3 regions of the Enterovirga sp. CN4-39 genome follow, and region 2 is predicted to be linked to each of the others. Evidence: predicted binding sites of a transcription regulator. Region 2 holds the regulator's gene; each other region holds the start of a gene.
What was found. The regulator LexA, encoded in region 2, represses DNA repair genes until DNA is damaged. The targets are predictions, from matches to a motif close to TGTTCNNNNTGTGTTCNG.

Region 1 (2,201 bases), on a different contig from region 2:
CGCGATCGACCTCGTCGTGTCGGACGTCGTGATGCCGGAGATGGACGGCCCGACGCTGCTCGGAGAGCTGCGCAAGCGCCGTTCGGACCTGAAGATCATCTTCGTGTCGGGCTATGCGGAAGACGCCTTCGCCAAGCACCTGCCCGAGGGCGAGAGCTTCTCGTTCCTCGCCAAGCCCTTCAGCCTGAAGCAGCTGGTCGAGACCGTGAAGGGCGCGATCCAGCGCTGAGCGGCCGCCGCCTCCGCCTCCGCTCATCCCGGCGCAAGCCGGGATCCGGCAGCCGGTCGGGCCTGGTACCGGGCTTCCCCGATGTGAGCGGCGGGCAGTCTTGACAAAACCAGAATATTATCCTATGTCCTTGCCTGTCCCGGCCCACAGAGGGGCGTGTGCGCAGCGTGGCTCGTGCGGGTCGGGAACGGTGGTCCGGGGAAGTCGGCGTCACGCACCGGCACCCCGGGCGGCCCAAGTCGGCAATCCCGGCTGGCTGAGCCTGCCGGTCACTGTCCCGGGGCCCTCGCGGGTCCAGGAGGACGCAGCGGGAGGATAGAAAGGTCACCCTCCCGGGGGTTCGCCGAAGCAAGCCTCAAACACCGTGTGCGGGAGGTCCGGGCGAGAGCGCCCGCGGGTTCCGACACTCCCTTCCGGCATCCGATCCGCCCGCCGGAGCGGTGCCGCCCGACCTCCCGCACCACCCTCTCGGGATCCCCGAGGGGAAGTCTCGGCGTGGGCGATTTCAGGATCTGGCTCGAGCGCGCCGCCGCGCCCCCTCTCCCCTGCCGGAGAGGGATGGGGTGAGGGCAGGACTCCCCAGGGCAAGCATCCGCACCCGACTTTGCTGTGAGCGTGTCGCTTCACATCCCAGGTCGGTCCCTCACCCCGACCGGCTGCGCCGTCCGACCCTCCCGCACGGGAGAGCGTGACCCGCTCATCCCGGCGAAAGCCGGGATCCACGAGCCAGCGAAGGCGAGCAGGAACTTCCATGTCGGCCCACAGCGCGAGATCTTGTGCGATGAGAACAAAACAGGTACAAATCCCGGGCAGCACGCATTGAGCCGACCCGTCCAGCCTGCCATAAGGACTTGCCCAATGGCCCAGTCAGCCCTTCGAATCGTCGAAAGCCCCTCCATGGACAAGACCAAAGCGCTGGACGCCGCGCTTTCCCAGATCGAACGTTCCTTCGGGAAGGGCTCGATCATGCGTCTCGGCAAGAACGAGAAGGCGGTCGAGATCGAGACGGTGCCGACCGGGTCGCTCGGCCTCGACATCGCGCTCGGCGTCGGCGGCCTGCCGCGCGGCCGCGTGATCGAGATCTACGGCCCCGAATCCTCCGGCAAGACGACGCTGGCCCTCCACACGGTCGCGGAAGCCCAGCGGAAGGGCGGCATCTGCGCCTTCGTGGACGCCGAGCATGCGCTCGATCCCGTTTACGCCCGCAAGCTCGGCGTGAAGCTCGACGACCTCCTGATCTCGCAGCCCGATACGGGCGAGCAGGCGCTGGAGATCTGCGACACGCTGGTGCGGTCGGGTGCGATCGACGTCCTGGTCGTCGATTCGGTCGCCGCGCTCACGCCGCGGGCCGAGATCGAGGGCGAGATGGGCGACGTGCAGCCGGGCTCGCAGGCGCGCCTCATGAGCCAGGCGCTCCGGAAGCTCACCGCCTCCATCTCCCGCTCCAAGGCGATGGTCATCTTCATCAACCAGATCCGGATGAAGATCGGCGTCATGTACGGCTCGCCGGAGACGACGACCGGCGGCAACGCGCTGAAATTCTACGCCTCCGTCCGCCTCGACATCCGGCGCGTCTCGACGCTCAAGGATCGCGACGAGGCGATCGGCAACTCCGTCCGCGTGAAGGTGGTCAAGAACAAGGTCGCGCCGCCCTTCAAGCAGGTCGAGTTCGACATCATGTTCGGCGAAGGCATCTCGAAGGTCGGCGAGCTGATCGATCTCGGGGTCAAGGGCGGCATCGTGGAGAAGTCCGGCGCCTGGTTCTCCTTCGACAGCCAGCGTCTCGGTCAGGGGCGCGAGAACGCCAAGACCTTCCTCAAGGAGAACCCGGACGTGGCGAACCGCATCGAGAATGCGATCCGCCAGAATTCCGGCCTCCTCGCCGAGCGCATTCTCGAGAATGCGACGCCGACGGAGGACGACCTGGACGAGGGTGAGCCGTAGGCAGGGCCTCGACGGAGACGCGCCGACG
Region 2 (2,201 bases):
GGCTCCGCTGGCTGGCCGTGGCGCCGGCCGCCCTCGGCCTTGTCGCCGCCTTCGGATCGGCGCGCCAGGACGTCTATGTCGCCCGGGACGGCTCGGGAGCCGCGATCCGCGGGCAGGACGGGCGGCTCGTAGTGGTCGGCCGCGTTCCCTCCTTCACGGCGGAGCAATGGCTCAAGGCGGACGGCGACGGGCGGAAGGGGACTGATCCTGCGATCCGCACGGGAGCGCGTTGCGACCCGATCGGCTGCACGGTTCTCCTCTCGGGTGGCCGATACGTCTCCTATCTTGAGGATCGACGCGGCTTCCGCGAGGATTGCCGGCGCGCGGCGATCGTGATCTCCCGCCTGACCTCTCCGGCCGGCTGCGCCGCCTCGATCGTCATCGACCGCGAGCATCTCGCCGGACATGGCGCCACGGCGATCCGGGCCACGGAGACCGGCTTCACGCTCGCGACGGCGCGGCGCCCGGACGAGACCCGGCCCTGGCTGCCCAAAGCCGTCGCCTTCCGAGCTGCAGCCCGAACGCCGAGCTCGGCCGCAAGCTCGTCCCGACCGCCTCCCGCCGACCCGCCGGAGGCAGCGGCGGAGCCGGATCTCCCGCCGGCAGAGGCGCCGGACGGCGATCCCGGCCCGTGATCAGTAGCGCCGGACGAGGCTGACGAGCTTGCCCTGGATCTTCACGCGGTCCGGTCCGAGGACGCGCGTCTCGTAGGCGGGATTCGCAGCCTCGAGCGCGATGGAGGAGCCGCGGCGGCGGAAGCGCTTCAGCGTCGCCTCGTCGTCGTCGATCAGGGCCACGATGATGTCGCCCGTATTCGCCGTGTCCTGGCGCTTGATCACGACGGTGTCGCCGTCGAGGATTCCCGCATCCACCATGGAATCGCCGCGGACCTCGAGCGCGTAATGCTCGCCGCCGCCCAGGAACTCGGGCGAGACGGTGATCGTGTGGGAGCTGTTCTGAATGGCGCTGATGGGCGTGCCGGCCGCAATCCGCCCCATGACGGGGATCTGCATCGCCCGGCTGTCCGACGCAGAGGCGGGGGCGGGAGGCGGGGTCGGTATGCCTCGCGGCTTGCCGAAGCCGCCCTCGACGACGCTCGGCGAGAATTTCGGCCGCGCCATCGGCTCGGGCAGCTTGATCACCTCCAGCGCCCGTGCCCGATTGGGCAGGCGGCGGATGAAGCCGCGCTCCTCGAGCGCCGTGATCAGCCGGTGGATGCCGGATTTCGACTTCAGGTCGAGCGCCTCCTTCATCTCGTCAAAGGATGGCGGCACGCCTGTCTCACGCAGGCGCTCGTGAATGAAGCGAAGCAGCTCGTTCTGCTTGCGGGTCAGCATCGTCACCTCCGCGCGGCGTTCCGACTCGCGCTCGAAACAAAGCAAGAACAAGTTAGCCGTTCCTGCTGTGTTCCACAAGCGTCGCTTTTCAGCCGATTTCGGCCGTTAACCGGGGCGCTTACCTCTGCGCGTCAGCCTCTGAACATGCGATTCGTCAACAGTCTCGGCGCCGGCCTCGTCCTAGCCCTGCTCTCCACCGGGGCGATGGCCCACCCCCATGTCTGGGTGAAGTCGAAGGCCACCATCCTCTACGACGCGACGGGGCGGATCACCGGCATCCGCCATGGCTGGACCTTCGACGAGGCCTATTCGGCCTATGCCGTCCAGGGCTTCGAGAAGGGGCCTGACGGCAAGCTCGCGCCCGACAAGATGAGCGAGCTCGCCAAGATCAACATGGAGGCGCTGGCCGAGCAGGGCTTCTTCACGAACGCCAAGGCGAATGGGAGCAAGCTCTCCTTCGGCGAGCCGGCGAACTACACGACCGCCTTCCAGGACAACGTGCTGACGCTGACCTTCGACCTGCCGCTGCGCAGCCCGGCCAAGGCGGACCGCGCCTTCACGCTGGAGGTCTACGACCCGACCTTCTTCGTCGACTTCTCCATTGCCGAGGGCGACGACGCCGTGAGGCTCGATGGGGCGCCCAGCGGCTGCGCCCTGAAGGTGACGCGGCCGAAGCCGCCCGAGCAGAGCCAGACGCAATCGGTGAGCGAATCCTTCTTCAACGCCCTGAACGCCGCCTCGCAATTCGGCGCGCAATTCGCCTCCCGGGTGCTCGTCGCATGTCCGTGAGCTCGGCCGCGCTTGCGGCAGGCAGGCCGCGCCTGAACCGTCCCGCGCGGCGCGCGCTCGTCATGGCCGCGGCGC
Region 3 (2,201 bases), on a different contig from region 2:
ATGCCGACGGCTTCCGTCCGGACACCCTGTGCCCCGTCCCCCATCCGAACCTCCCCCGCGCGCCACCGCTCCGCCCCGGCGCCGGCTGCGAAAACCACGCGAGTGTCGCGGAAACGGCCCCGAGTTCCAGATGCCCCGCGCCGGGTCTCGTGATCAAGGGGCCGGTCGCTTTGCGCGTCCCGGCCCGCCCGGGTCAGAGATCGCGGCCTTCGATCTCGGGTGTGATCCGCTCCACGATCTTCTTCGCATCGTCCAGGAACGGGTGCAGTTCGAGCGCCTTGCGATAGGCGTCGAGGGCGCGGCGCTTGTCTCCGGACGCCATGTAGACGTGGCCGAGCGCGGCCCAGGCGGAGAAGTGGCGCGGCTCGGCCGTCAGGGCCCGGTGCAGGTCCGCCATGGCGTCCGCCGGGTCCTCCAGCAGGTAGAAGGCCGCGGCGCGGCGATGCCAGGCCTCCGCCCAGTTGGGCCGGAGCTGCGTCACCCGGTCGAGAAGCTCGATTGCGAGCGGCGCGTCCTTTCCCTCCAGCGCCTCGACGGCGCGGGACATGAGGAGGTCGGCCGTGTCGCTGCCCGACCGGGCGAGACGCCGCTCGATCAGGTTGGCGACGCCTTTCGCCTCCGTCTCGTCGCCGGCGGCGGCGAGGCGGGCGTAGAGGTCGTCCAGCGTGGAAGGCCTGCGGGTTTCGGGTTTCGGCTTCGCCTGGCCGTCGGCCGGGCTCTGCTCCAGCGAGAGGCCGGGCGAGCGCTCCGGGCGGGACATCTGGGCGAGCGCGGCCGTCGCCCCGAGGGCGCAGGCGAGCGTCGAGACGATGAGCCGTCGCATCCGGGGATCATCCCGGAGGCGTACGATCCCGTCAATGTGGCGCGATGGCCGGCGTCGCGCTGTGGATCGTGGCGCTTGCGGGCTCGCCCCGAGGGGGCGTTTCGTTCTAGCTTTGTTCGGCTGTCCGACTCGCACGAGACCTCATGCCGTTCGATCCCGTTTGGCTCGCCGTCGCGCTGGGTTGCGTGACCTCCGCGCTCTCGCTGCTCGCCGCCTTCAAGCCCCGGGTTGCGGGCGATCCGCTGCTGCGCGACAGCCTCGACGATCTCCGGAAGGATCTCGGCCTCCTGCGCACGGCCTTGGCGGAGGACCTGAGGCGCGGCCGGGAGGAGACCGGCAGCCAGGCCCGCGACCTGCGGGAGGAGGTGCAGACGATCGTGGCCCGGCTCAGCGAGACCCTTGGCGGCAATATCGGCCGGCTCGGGACGGCGCAGGCGGAGAAGATCGAGGGCGTCGTCACGAACGTGAAGTCGCTCGCGGAAGCCAACGAGCGCCGGCTCGGCGAGATGCGGCGAGACGCCGACGAGGGCGGCAAGGCGCTGCGGGAGGAGGTGGTGCGGCAGCTCAAGGCGCTGGGCGAACTCCTCGACGGCAGGCTGGAGAAGGGCGCCGTCTCGCAGAAGGAGCGCCTGGACGGGGTGGCGACCGAGATCCGGCGCCTCATCCAGACGAACGCGGAAGCCAACGAAAACCTTCGCCTCACCGTGGAAGGCAAGCTCGAGACGCTGCGCAACGACAATGCGCAGAAGCTCGAGGAGATGCGCAAGACCGTCGACGAGAAGCTGCAGGGCACGCTCGAGGAGCGGCTCGGCGAGAAGTTCAAGATCGTCAGCCACCAGCTCGAACAGGTGTTCAAGAGCGTCGGCGAGATGCAGTCGCTCGCCTCAGGCGTCGGCGACCTCAAGCGCGTGCTGACCAACGTGAAGACGCGCGGCACCTGGGCCGAGGTCTCGCTCGGCCACCTGCTCGAGCAGGTGATGGCGCCCGAGCAGTTCGTGCGCAACGTGGAGATCAAGCCGGGATCGGGCGAGCGCGTCGAGTTCGCGATCCGGCTCCCGGGGCAGGGCGAGGGCGACCGGGCCGTCCTCCTGCCGATCGACGCCAAGTTCCCGAGCGAGGATTACGAGCGGCTGATCGACGCTTCCGAACGCGCCGATGCGGCCGCCGTGGAGGCAGCCCTGAAGGGCCTGGAGACCCGCATCCGCCAGGAGGGGCAGACGATCTGCTCCAAGTACATCTCGCCCCCCGACACGACGGATTTCGGGATCCTCTACCTGCCGACAGAGGGCCTCTATGCCGAGGTGATCCGGCGGCCGGGCCTGGTCGATCACCTCCAGGGCCAGTGCCGCATCGTGGTGGCCGGCCCGACCGTTCTCCT

Region 1: the regulator LexA is predicted to act here: its motif matches at 1,013-1,030, upstream of recA (recombinase RecA).
Region 3: the regulator LexA is predicted to act here: its motif matches at 926-943, upstream of rmuC (DNA recombination protein RmuC).

The regions. Positions count from the first base shown of each region.
Region 1 covers NZ_JBMSEF010000009.1:6,517-8,717, forward strand. The annotation lists gene cckA (cell cycle histidine kinase CckA) at 1-229, shown strand, start outside; gene recA (recombinase RecA) at 1,088-2,173, shown strand.
Region 2 covers NZ_JBMSEF010000001.1:44,779-46,979, forward strand. The annotation lists gene ACO2SS_RS00205 (ComEC/Rec2 family competence protein) at 1-635, shown strand, start outside; gene lexA (transcriptional repressor LexA) at 636-1,337, opposite strand; gene ACO2SS_RS00215 (DUF1007 family protein) at 1,482-2,126, shown strand; gene ACO2SS_RS00220 (nickel/cobalt transporter) at 2,117-2,201, shown strand, end outside.
Region 3 covers NZ_JBMSEF010000039.1:11,291-13,491, reverse strand. The annotation lists gene ACO2SS_RS28200 (hypothetical protein) at 1-44, opposite strand, end outside; gene ACO2SS_RS28195 (tetratricopeptide repeat protein) at 194-760, opposite strand; gene rmuC (DNA recombination protein RmuC) at 967-2,201, shown strand, end outside.